Linked DNA regions of Geobacter metallireducens GS-15. The protein of the gene in region 1 interacts with the protein of each later gene in a pairwise test. Links are inferred from orthologs where the notes say so. Each region holds a gene or a part of one and is shown in the gene's direction. Other genes may lie near its edges. The genes, in order: rlmB and tsaE.

What was found.
Region 2: the proteins of rlmB (region 1) and tsaE interact in binary tests that used the Escherichia coli proteins (3 or more experiments, as listed by UniProt). The link is inferred for Geobacter metallireducens GS-15 from one-to-one orthologs.

What each region holds. Positions count from the first base shown.
Region 1 is NC_007517.1:1,515,453-1,519,847, forward strand. The notes cover bases 1,498-4,395. They hold rlmB (23S rRNA (guanosine(2251)-2'-O)-methyltransferase RlmB), read left to right. Parts: upstream 1,498-2,519; coding sequence 2,520-3,272; downstream 3,273-4,395. Other genes in these bases: GMET_RS06810 (proline--tRNA ligase), read left to right, coding at 1,498-1,753; pyrF (orotidine-5'-phosphate decarboxylase), read left to right, coding at 1,781-2,500; aspS (aspartate--tRNA ligase), read left to right, coding at 3,782-4,395. In the rest of the region: ispG (flavodoxin-dependent (E)-4-hydroxy-3-methylbut-2-enyl-diphosphate synthase), read left to right, coding at 1-29; more of GMET_RS06810, read left to right, coding at 41-1,497. UniProt on the Escherichia coli protein: Specifically methylates the ribose of guanosine 2251 in 23S rRNA.
Region 2 is NC_007517.1:2,090,305-2,098,475, reverse strand. What follows is about bases 1-2,747. They hold tsaE (tRNA (adenosine(37)-N6)-threonylcarbamoyltransferase complex ATPase subunit type 1 TsaE), read left to right. Parts: upstream 1-1,006; coding sequence 1,007-1,489; downstream 1,490-2,747. Other genes in these bases: GMET_RS09500 (aspartate kinase), read left to right, coding at 1,547-2,747; GMET_RS09510 (CBS domain-containing protein), read left to right, coding at 551-1,000; GMET_RS09515 (bifunctional ADP-dependent NAD(P)H-hydrate dehydratase/NAD(P)H-hydrate epimerase), read left to right, coding at 1-530. Also shown: more of GMET_RS09500, read left to right, coding at 2,748-2,764; cimA (citramalate synthase), read left to right, coding at 2,870-4,456; GMET_RS09490 (ComEA family DNA-binding protein), read left to right, coding at 4,453-5,031; GMET_RS09485 (DHH family phosphoesterase), read left to right, coding at 5,404-6,486; rph (ribonuclease PH), read left to right, coding at 6,571-7,287; GMET_RS09475 (XTP/dITP diphosphatase), read left to right, coding at 7,284-7,874. UniProt on the Escherichia coli protein: Required for the formation of a threonylcarbamoyl group on adenosine at position 37 (t(6)A37) in tRNAs that read codons beginning with adenine.

The sequences.
Region 1 (4,395 bases):
AAATGGCCAAGGAAAAAACACACTCATAGAGGTTCGTTTAATGCGCTATTCCCAGTATTTCATCCCCACGGTCAAGGAGACTCCTTCCGACGCCGAGGTCGTTTCCCACAAGCTCATGCTCCGTGCTGGCATGATCCGCAAGCTCGCCGCCGGCATCTACAACTATCTTCCCCTGGGGCTCCGCTCCATCCGCAAGGTCGAACAGATTGTCCGCGAGGAGATGAACCGGGCCGGTGCCATCGAGCTTCTCATGCCGAGCGTCCAGCCGGCTGAGCTCTGGCAGGAGTCGAAGCGGTGGGAGCAGTACGGCAAAGAACTTCTCCGCTTCAAGGATCGCAAGGACGCCGAATTTTGCCTTGGACCGACCCACGAGGAGGTCATTACCGACCTCGTGCGCCGCGAGGTGAAGAGCTACCGGCAGCTGCCCTTGAATCTCTATCAGGTACAATCCAAGTTCCGGGACGAGATCCGTCCCCGGTTCGGTCTCATGCGGGGCCGCGAGTTCATTATGAAGGATGCCTATTCCTTTGACGTGAGCTCCGAGGCGGCTGATACCTCCTATGACAAGATGTATCAGGCCTACCGCCGCATCTTCCAGCGCTGCGGCCTCAAGTTCCGGGCAGTGGAGGCGGATACCGGCTCCATCGGCGGCTCCTCGTCCCACGAGTTCATGGTGCTTGCCGATTCGGGTGAGGATGCCATCGTCTCCTGCACCGCCTGCGAGTATGCCGCCAACGTGGAGAAGGCCGAGGCCCGGCTCTTCCCGTCCGAGCATGCCGAGCCCCGGGAACTGGAAAAAGTGGAGACCCCCCAGAAGCGGAGCGTCGAAGAGGTGACCACCTTCCTCGGCATTCCCGCCTCGTCTCTGGTGAAGACCCTCCTCTGCGTTGCTGACGGAGAGCCGGTGGCAGCGTTGGTGCGTGGCGACCACGACCTGAACGAGATCAAGCTCAAGCACCTTCTCGGCTGCGAAGAGTTGGAGATGGCCAGTGAGGAGATCGTGGAGCGGGTCACCGGCGCTCCCGTCGGCTTTGCCGGCCCCGTGGGGTTGAAGATCAAGATCGTCGCCGACTTGACGATCCAGGGAATGAAAAACTTTGTCACCGGCGGCAATGCCCGTGATCTCCATTTCAAGAACGTGAACATCGGTAGGGATTTTACCCCTGCGCTCATTGCCGACATCCGCAACGTGGTCCACGGCGACCCCTGTCCCCGCTGCGAGGCCGGGCACCTGGAGATGTGGCGCGGCATCGAGGTCGGGCACGTCTTCAAGCTGGGAACCAAGTACTCCGAGTCCCTCCGGGCGACCTTTCTGGACGCCGACGGCAAGGAGCAGGTCATCTTCATGGGATGCTACGGCATCGGCATCAGTCGGACCGTGGCCGCCTGCATCGAGCAGAACCACGACGCCGACGGCATCATCTTCCCGATCCCCATCGCGCCGTTCCACTGCATCATCTCGGCCGTCAGCACGAAGGATGCGGAGGTCGTGGCCGCGTGCGATGAACTCTATCGTGCCCTCACTGCTGTCGGCGTCGAGGTTCTCTTTGACGACCGCGACGAGCGCCCCGGTTCCAAGTTCAAGGACGCCGACCTTATCGGCATCCCGCTCAGGATAGTCGTGGGGAGCAAGAACCTGGCGGAAGGTAAGGTTGAACTCAAATCCCGCAAGGGCGGTGAGGTTTCTCTCCTCCCCCTGGCCGAGGCAGTGGAGACGGTCAAGGGGCTCGTCGTTGCAGCTCTCAATCAGTAATATCCATTCAAGGAGACGATACGCACAATGACGAGAGACCAGGCCCGCGAAAAGGTCATTTTTGCCCTTGATACCGGTGAATTCGCCCATGTGCAGTACTGGGCCGAAACGCTGTCCGACAAGGTCGGGATGTATAAAATCGGCAAGCAACTCTTCACCGCCTGCGGCCCAGCCGCGGTGCGAATGATCCAGAAGTTCGGCGGCGAGGTCTTTCTCGACCTCAAGTTCCACGACATCCCCAATACCGTTGCCATGGCCTCGGTGGAGGCGGCCCGCATGGGAGTTAAACTTTTCAATCTCCATGCCCTGGGTGGCTATGAGATGATGGCGAAAACAGTGGAGGCCCTCGACAAGGAATTCAAGGGAGGGGATAGGGCAAAGGTCCTGGCGGTCACTATTCTCACCTCTTCCACCGAGGAGACCCTCAAGGATTTGGGGATTGAACACACCGTCCCCGACATGGTGGTGCGGCTCGCGACCCTTGCCAGGAAAGCCGGCATCGATGGCGTCGTGGCTTCGCCCCGGGAGATTCCCCTCATCCGCGAAGCATGCGGGAGCGACTTCCTCATTGTCACTCCTGGCGTTCGCCCGTCCTTCGCGGCCCTCAATGATCAGAAGCGGGTCATGACGCCGGCGGAGGCGGTGAAGGCGGGGAGTGATTATCTCGTCATCGGCCGCCCCATTGGTGATGCGCCGGACCCGGCCGCTGCCGCCGAGCTGATTCTCGGCGAGATTGTTGCCGGCTGAGCCGGATGAAAGGCTACGAGTGAAAGAAGAGATACTTTACGGGATCAACAGTGCCATGGAGGCCCTGCGCGGCAAGCGGAGGGCCTTTGAGCTTTTCGTCTCCCGCGATGCCAGCGATCGCCGCATGGAGAAGCTCCTGAAGCTTGCCACAGAGAAGGGAGTCCCGGTCCGCAACCGTGACAAGCGCGATATCAGTCGTCTCTGTGGCACCGATCACCATCAGGGGGTGGCACTCAAGCTAGAGGGGTTTCCCTATACCGGGTTGAGCGATATTATCGACGCCTGGCGCGAATCCGGGGAGAGGGGACTTATCCTCGCCCTCGACGGTGTGCAGGACCCCCACAACCTGGGTGCCCTCATCCGGAGCGCCGCCTGTGCTGGTGCACACGGGGTCATCATCCCCAAGGATAGGGCCGCCAGGGTGACGGCCACGGTGGAGAAGAGCGCCGCAGGTGCCGCTGAAACCATACCCGTTGCCCAGGTCACCAATCTGGCCCAAGCCCTCGACGAGTTGAAGGAGGCTGGCTTCTGGATTTACGGCGCTGCCGACAGTGCCGCCTCGTCCCTCTATGATCAGGATCTGTCTGGAAATGTAGTTATTGTGATTGGCAGTGAAGGGGAGGGGGTGAGGCCCCTGGTGCGGAAGAAGTGTGATTTCCTCGTTGCCATTCCGCTCAGGGGAGGCGTAAGTTCCCTCAACGCATCGGTTGCTGGGGGGGTAATTCTCTTCGAGGTCCTTCGCCAGAGGCTGGCTTTTTCACCTCAGAACTGAAAAAGGGTCTTCAGCAATGATGCTGAAGACCCTCTGATTTTGAATGGTGCCGGAGGTCGGAATCGAACCGACACGGGATTGCTCCCGGCGGATTTTGAGTCCGCTGCGTCTACCAGTTTCACCACTCCGGCAAAAGTGGCCGGATTAAACCACATGTGCTGGAGAGCGTCAAGGGTAAATCCCCCGCTAATTTTTTTAGGAAAAATGTATTGACACTCTTGATGCCATTTTGGTATAAACCAAATCTCTTTTGAACGGGGCTGTAGCTCAGCTGGGAGAGCGCTTGAATGGCATTCAAGAGGTCGTCAGTTCGATCCTGATCAGCTCCACCAAAACATTAAGGGGTTGGCCGAAAGGCCAGCCCCTTTTTGCGTTCAATCTGGTGACCTTTGGTGATACGTCACCAATGCATCAACTTCCCGCTCCCTTACAGTTATGTTTTTCTTGAAGAGTTCTTTCATATTCAGTATGCTTACCCGATTTTAGCGACCTACGAGGAGGTTTTTCCGATGGAAGATATTCTGGGTGAATGGAAGAGAAGTCATTATTGCGGCAATCTGACGAAGGCCGATGTGGGGCGCGAGGTTATCCTCATGGGATGGATTCTGCGCCGCCGTGATCATGGGGGCCTTATTTTCGCCGATCTCCGTGACCGGGAGGGACTCGCCCAGATCGTCTTTGACCCAGCGAAAAACACCGATGCCCATCATAAGGCCGAAGCGATCCGGAATGAATACGTCGTCGCCGTAAAAGGGGAGGTGATTCCTCGTCCTGAAGGGACTGTCAACTCCGCCATGAAGACCGGCGAGGTCGAAGTTCTCGTTACGGAGTGCAAGATTCTCAATCGCTCAAAGGCTCTACCTTTTACCCTTGACGACTATGTCGACGTCGCTGAGAACATCCGTCTCAAGTACCGTTATCTGGACCTTCGGCGCCCGGTGCTCCAGCAGAACCTCATTCTCCGCTCGATGGTTGCCCAGATAACCCGTCAATATCTCTCAGAAAACGGATTCCTTGAGATCGAAACTCCTTTCCTCACCAAATCAACTCCGGAAGGTGCCCGTGACTTTCTCGTCCCGTCGCGGATAAATCAAGGGAACTTCTATGCGCTTCCCCAATCTCC
Region 2 (8,171 bases), 580 kb from region 1 along the record:
TAGACACTGCACGCCTTATCCGCCATCTCGTCACCAAGATCGAGACCCCTCTTGTGATAGATGCCGATGGTCTGAACGCCCTGTCCGAAGACCCCGCCATCTTGCAGCGAAAACGGAGCAACTGCATCGTCCTTACCCCGCATCCGGGCGAAATGGCCCGTCTTACCGGCACCTCCACCGCGATTATCGAGGCAGACCGGATTGCTGCGGCGCGTGAGTTTGCAGAACAGAATGGCGTGTATATGATACTGAAAGGTGCCCGTACGGTCATTGCTGCGCCGGACGGACGGGTCGCCATCAACGGGAGCGGTAACCCTGGTATGGCGTCGGGGGGGATGGGTGACGTCCTTACCGGCATCCTGGCATCTCTCTTGGGGCAGGGATACGAACCCTTTGACGCCTGCCGGCTCGGCGTGTTCATTCATGGTCACGCCGCAGATTTGGTGGCAGCCGACAAGGGAGAAATCGGCATGTCGGCCGTCGACGTTCAGGAAAGACTCCCCTGGGCATTCAAAACGCTAACCCTATAATTGAAAGAAAGGATGCTAATATGTTGAAAGTACGAGATATAATGACGACTGATGTCGTGTCGGTCAAAAGGGAAACCACAATCAGGGAGTTGGCGGAGATATTCACGAAACATCGGGTCGGCAGCGTACCGGTAGTGGATGAGAGCGGCAACCTCATCGGCATCGTCACTGAATCGGACCTTATCGAACAGGATAAAAGCCTTCACATACCTACGGTCATCTCTCTTTTCGACTGGGTTATTTACCTTGAGAGCGAGAAAAAATTCGAAAAGGAACTCCAGAAGATGACCGGCCAGACTGTCGGGGATCTCTATACCGACACTGCGGAGATGGTAACGCCGGATACCCCCGTGAGCGAGGTGGCCGATATCATGAGCAGCAAGAAGCTCCATGCTTTGCCGGTCGTGGAGGGAAAACGGCTCGTCGGCATGGTTTCCCGCATTGACCTCATCAGAACAATGGTGAAGTAGCGCGTTGTGGTTTCAGTTACTTCGCACAGTGTTGAAGAGACTATCCGGCTGGGTGAGCGGCTTGGGCGACTGCTGGAGCCGGGGAGTTTTATCGCCCTCACCGGAGAGTTGGGCGCAGGCAAGACCCAGTTTGTACGGGGGGTAGCCTCCGGTCTGGGTATTGATAGCTCTGTACCCATTACAAGTCCTACGTTTACCCTTCTGAATGAGTACCAGGGACGAATCAGACTTTACCATTTCGATCTCTACCGTCTTGGTGGCGTCGATGATGCAGCAGAACTCGGTTTTGACGAGTACTTCGATGGGAATGGAGTCTGCCTCGTCGAGTGGGCCGAACGGCTTGGTTCTGATATCCTAACGGAACGTCTTGATATTATATTTGATTATTTAAGCGATACCGAGCGGCGTATCGACTTTATTTCGCACGGCTCAAACCATGAGGCATTATTAAAAAAATGTTTTGACCGTCGTTTGGATTCCTGCTATTAAGGGACGACGCGAAGCGGCGTATTCATTAGGACTCGATACGTAAAGGAGGAACGGTAGATGGCTCTGGTGGTCCAAAAATACGGCGGCACCTCAATGGGATCGATTGAACGGATCCGCAATGTTGCCAAGAGGGTCGCCAAGACCTACGACGCGGGCAACGATATGGTGGTCGTCGTTTCGGCCATGTCCGGCGAAACCAACAAGCTCGTGGCCCTGGCCAATGAGGTGTGCGAGTTTCCCGATAACCGCGAGTATGACGTTCTGGTTGCCTCGGGCGAACAGGTATCCATCGCCCTTCTCGCCATGTGTCTCAAATCCATGGGATACAAAGCAAAATCCTACCATGGCTGGCAGGTGCCGATCATTACCGACAGCGTCTTCAGCAAGGCCCGCATTGAAGAGATTCCCGACGCAAAGGTGAGGGCTGACCTCAAGGACGGGACTATCGTTGTCGTGGCCGGTTTCCAGGGGATAGACAAGGACGGCAACGTTACCACGTTGGGGCGCGGCGGTTCCGATACCTCGGCCGTGGCCATGGCTGCCGCCATGAAGGCCGATGTCTGCGAGATCTACACCGACGTTGACGGTGTCTACACCACCGACCCCAACATCTGTGAGGACGCCCGTAAGATCGATAAGATTTCCTACGACGAGATGCTGGAACTGGCGAGCCTTGGAGCGAAAGTGCTCCAGATTCGTTCAGTCGAATTTGCCAAGAAATACAATGTGGACATACATGTCCGCTCAAGTTTCAATGACAATCAAGGGACTATGGTCACCAAGGAGGATAAGGACATGGAAGCTGTACTCGTTTCGGGTATCGCCTACGACAAGAATGAAGCTAAGATTGCCGTACTGGGCGTGCCGGACAAACCGGGGATTGCCGCCAAGATTTTGTCGTCCCTTTCCGATGCCAATATCTCGGTCGATATGATCGTCCAGAACGTGAGTGGTGGCGATCTTACCGATTTCACTTTTACTGTCACCAAGGCCGACTTCAAAAAGGCACTTGCCATCACCAAGGAAATTGCCACTGAGATCAAGGCAACGGGCGTGTCGGCCGATGAAAGCATTTCCAAGGTCTCCATCGTCGGCGTCGGCATGCGGAGCCATGCCGGTGTCGCCACCAAGATGTTCCAAACCCTTGCAAATGAAGGAATCAATATTCAGATGATTTCCACCTCCGAGATCAAGGTGTCTGTCGTTATTGACGCCAAGTACACGGAACTCGCCGTGAGGGTGCTCCACGAGGCATTCGGCCTTTCCGGCAAATAGCTTCAGATTAACTTCAGCGTATTCGTGTATAGCGTCTAGTGTCCGGCAACGCCGGCATGCTAAACGCTATACGCGTATCTAACACTTCATTTCAAAGGTGAATCAATGAGTCTCGTTAAACTGTACGATACCACCCTTCGTGACGGCACCCAGGCAGAGGACATATCGTTCCTCGTTGAAGACAAGATCCGTATCGCCAATAGGCTTGACGAGATCGGAATCCATTACATTGAAGGGGGGTGGCCCGGCAGCAACCCCAAGGATGTCGCCTTCTTCAAAGACATCAAGAAGGAGAAGCTCTCCCAGGCGAAGATCGCCGCTTTTGGTTCGACCCGCCGCGCCAAGATAACCCCTGACAAAGACCACAACCTGAAGACCCTCGTGCAGGCCGAGCCCGATGTCTGCACCATTTTCGGCAAAACCTGGGATTTTCATGTTCGGGAAGCATTGCGCATTTCCAACGAGGAGAATCTCGAGCTGATCTTCGATTCTCTTGAATATCTGAAGACCCGGGTTCCCGAGGTTTTCTACGACGCAGAGCACTTCTTTGACGGCTACAAGGCCAATCCCGACTATGCCATCAAAACCCTCAAGGCTGCTCAGGATGCCAAGGCCGACTGCATTGTGCTTTGTGACACCAACGGCGGTACTATGCCGTTCGAGCTTGCCGAGATTATCCGCGAGGTTCGCAAGCACATCTCAGCTCCCTTGGGCATTCACACACACAATGACTCCGAGTGTGCGGTCGCTAACTCTCTTCATGCGGTCAATGAGGGGATTGTGCAGGTTCAGGGCACCATCAACGGTTTTGGTGAGCGGTGCGGTAATGCCAATCTCTGCTCCATCATGCCTGCCCTCAGGCTCAAGATGAAGGCGGAGTGCGTGAGTGATGAGCAATTGAAGAAACTTCGGGATCTCTCCCGTTTTGTGTACGAACTGGCGAACCTTTCCCCTGACAAGCATCAGCCTTATGTGGGTAATTCAGCCTTTGCCCACAAGGGCGGGGTCCACGTGAGCGCCATTCAGCGCCATCCCGAGACCTATGAGCACATGAGGCCTGAACTGGTCGGCAACATGACCCGGGTGCTCATTTCCGACCTCTCCGGCCGCTCCAATATCCTTGCCAAGGCCGAGGAATTCAATATCAACATGGACAGCAAGGATCCGGTTACCCTTGAAATCCTCGATAATATCAAAGAGATGGAGAATCGGGGGTACCAGTTTGAGGGGGCCGAGGCTTCATTTGAATTGCTGATGAAGCGTGCTCTCGGTACTCATCGGAAGTTTTTCTCGGTTATCGGTTTCCGGGTTATTGATGAGAAACGCCACGAAGACCAGAAGCCTTTTTCCGAGGCGACTATCATGGTCAAGGTTGGCGGCAAGGTGGAGCACACTGCGGCTGAAGGCAACGGTCCAGTCAACGCTCTCGACAATGCCCTTCGCAAGGCCCTGGAGAAGTTCTATCCGAAACTGAAGGAAGTGAAGCTTCTTGACTACAAGGTTCGCGTCCTGCCGGCAGGGCAGGGTACAGCCTCATCCATTCGCGTTCTCATCGAGTCGGGCGACAAGGAAGCGCGGTGGGGGACGGTTGGTGTCTCGGAAAACATCATCGATGCCTCCTATCAGGCTCTGATCGACAGTATTGAGTACAAACTCCACAGGACAGAGGATGCGGAGGGCGTCAATAAATGAGGGAACGGGCGCATCTCATTGCGCTCTGGACCCTAGCAGTTCTGGCAAGTACTGTTTTAGTCACGAAAGGCCGTGGATTGCCACTCACTGAGGGTGGATCCACGGCCTTTCTTCTTGACCGCTCCAATGGCGTTAGGGTTAAGGTTACCGGTATTCAGGGAAAGTCTGGCGTTTATTGTCTTCCCGAAGACGCAGTCTTAAAGAGCGTCATAATTATGGCGTATCGAGGACTCACGGCAAATGCTTCAAAATCGTCCGACTTTGCCACTCGTCTCAAAGATGGAGACTGGGTAATGTTTGAGAGGGATGCCTCAGAACCAGTCAAAATTTCGTTGAAAACGATGCCTGCAACTGAAAGGATACTTCTAGGTATTCCACTTGACCCAGCCACAATGACCGAATCAGAATGGGAGCTACTTCCCGGGATCGGACCAACTCTCGCACGAAGGATTGTATTTGACCGTCAATACAATGGCGGTTTCAGGTCTATTAGAGACCTCGAGAGAGTTTCAGGCATAGGGAAAGTGACGGTGGACAAGCTGGAGCGATATTTCCCAAACACTGTAACGCATTGAATTATCAATAATAATTATTGATCGGGACAAGATTGAGAGTGTCATTCATTAGAGCTTGACCCGTTTGGCACATATGGTGAAATCTTCACTGCACTCACATCAAACTCTGCAGTGGAGGGGCTCCAAATGAAATGTCCAAAGTGCAAAGGGAGAATGTTTGCTGAAAAGTTTTATGATTTTGTAAGATCGTTCGACGCTTGGAAATGCACCTGCTGCGGCGAAGTGATAGACCCGACAATTCTGGCCAATCGGGCGAGAAATCATAACCTCTTCTTGGGCTAATAGGTTATCCCAAGAGGATCCAAAGAGAGGAAAGCATGGTCTTTCCTCTCTTTTTTTGTCTAAAATGATGACACGTTTAGGAGTCCTTTTATGGGGTTGGGGTCAGAGAATCTGGATACGAAGCGCTTCACGGATGAAATGCTCGACTGGGTCAGGGGCAGAGGCAAAATACTGATAGTGATCCATGATAACCCTGACCCGGACTGTCTCGCTTCGGCCATAGCGCTTCGCCATCTCTTCGTTATGAAGGTCAATCGCGAGGCTACAATCGCTTTTTCGGGCATGATTAGTAGGAGCGAGAATCTTGCCATGGCGAAGGAACTCGAAATTCCTCTAACTCCAATAGGGCTTATCAACTTCCGGGAGTTCTCCGTGGTCTGCATGCTGGACACGCAGCCAGGGACCGGGAACAACTCACTGCCAGCCGACAGCAGTGTTGATATTCTCGTCGATCATCATCCGATGCGGGAAACAAGCGAGAAGTGCCGATGGGTCGATATTCGTGAGGATTACGGAGTCACGGCAACCATACTTTACGAATACCTCGTGACTCAAGGCGTCTATCTGGGGACCAAGCTGGCAACAGCACTTTTTTACGCCATAAAATCAGAAACTCAGGATCTCGGCAGGGAGGCGAACAAGCCTGACCGAGACGCTTATCTCAAGCTGTTTACACTTTCCAACAAGAAACTTCTCTACGAAATCACTCATCCGAAACTTCCTGTCGAATATTATCTTATGGTGAATAGGGCTCTCGAAAATACCAAGATCTACGGGAAGCTCCTGATAACTAATCTCGCACAGATGAATTTTCCCGAAATGGTTGCCGAAATGGCAGATTTTTTCTTAAGGTTGGAAGGAATAGAATTAGTGCTTGCAATGGGGCAGTACGGCGATGGGATGCTGTTGTCGTTACGCACGATCCGGCACGATCTGAATGCCGGTATTCTTATTGGGGTTTTGGTTGAGGGAAGAGGGCACGCTGGCGGTCATGGCATGATGGCAGGGGGAAAGATTGAAAATGTGCCCGCTTCACCGGAGGCAATTCACGAAGCCGAGGATTTCCTTGCCAATAGACTCCTGGCTGAGCTTCATATTGTCGACACCAAGCCGCAAAGATTGCAGGAACTCAGAGAAAAGCGAAATTTTAACGATCCACTACGTGAGGTGTAAGGTCTCGTCATGTCATGCAGATTGACATCCTCCAGCCTATCGTTTAGTGTACGCAGCTTAAAATTTAGCACAGAGAGGTGAAATATGCGTTCGGACGGCCGTGAGGCGGGGAGCCTCAGGGGCATAAATATTACTCGGCATTATATCAAGCATGCGGAAGGGGCTGTGCTTGTGGAGTTTGGCGACACCAAGGTCATCTGTACCGCATCGGTGGAAGAGAGTGTCCCTCCATTTCTCCGGGGGAAGGGGACCGGTTGGGTGACTGCCGAGTATTCGATGCTTCCCCGTTCGACTCACACGCGTTCTTCGCGCGAAGCTGCCCGTGGAAAAATCGGTGGAAGGACCCACGAAATACAGAGGTTGATCGGCCGTTCGCTTCGTGCCGTCACAGATTTGACGCTTCTCGGGGAGAGAAGTGTCCTCATAGACTGTGATGTTATTCAGGCTGACGGAGGAACCAGGACTGCTTCCATAACCGGAGCCTATGTCGCTTTGGTGGATGCCTTGCACTTGCTTGTGGAGCGTGGTGTGTTGCCGTTGCTCCCCATCAAGGAAGCCGTTGCGGCGGTCAGTGTCGGAATAGTGGATGGCAACATTCTATTGGATCTGAATTACGTGGAAGATTCAGCGGCCGAAGTCGACATGAATTTTGTCATGACATCATCTGACCGTTTTGTAGAAGTACAGGGTACTGCCGAGTCGGAACCCTTTACCGTTGAACAGATGGACGGCATGCGTGTAGCTGCAGTGGAGGGAATACGAAAGCTTTTCTCGATTCAGAATGAGGCTCTTTCCCGATGACTGACTTGATTGTCGCCACGAGGAATAAGGGGAAGCTCCTGGAAATTGGAAAGATCCTAGAAGGAGTTCACTGCAGAATATACTCTCTTGCTGATTTTCCCGATCTTCCAGAGATTGAGGAGGACGGCGTAACGTTTGAACAGAATGCTATTAAGAAGGCTTCTGCAATAGCGCAATTAACCGGACTTCCTGCGCTAGCAGACGATTCAGGGCTTGTCGTCGATGCTCTCGGTGGGAGGCCGGGCGTTTTTTCTGCCCGCTATGCAGGGACTGGCGCCACTGATGAGACGAATAACGCAAAGCTCCTTGAAGAGTTACGGGGAACCCCTCCTGAAAGACGCGGAGCTGCCTTCCATTGCGTTATAGCTCTCTGTTTGCCTGATGGTTCATGCACCACCTTCTCGGGAGAACTCAGAGGATCTATCCTTGAAGTTCCCCAAGGGGGTGGTGGGTTTGGATATGATCCCCTGTTCTTTGTGGAGGAAGAAGGTTCGTCCCTCGCAGAGTTGCCTCTGGAAAGAAAAAATCGTCTCAGCCACCGAGGCAAAGCTTTAGAGTTGCTGAAGGGGAAATTATCTAAGGCGTGACGTAGAAAAAAGCTTGCATGCCCTCAATGGGTGTGCTATTAATGCAACTTCTTGCGGGGTGTAGCGCAGCCTGGCTAGCGCACCTGCCTTGGGAGCAGGGGGTCGGAGGTTCGAATCCTCTCACCCCGACCATCTCTGCGCCTGTAGCTCAGCTGGATAGAGCAACGGACTTCTAATCCGTAGGTCAGAGGTTCGAATCCTCTCAGGCGTGCCAAACCCAAATTATGGTGGCTATGGTGAAGGGGTCTAACACACATGACTGTGACTCATGCATTCGTGGGTTCAAATCCCACTAGC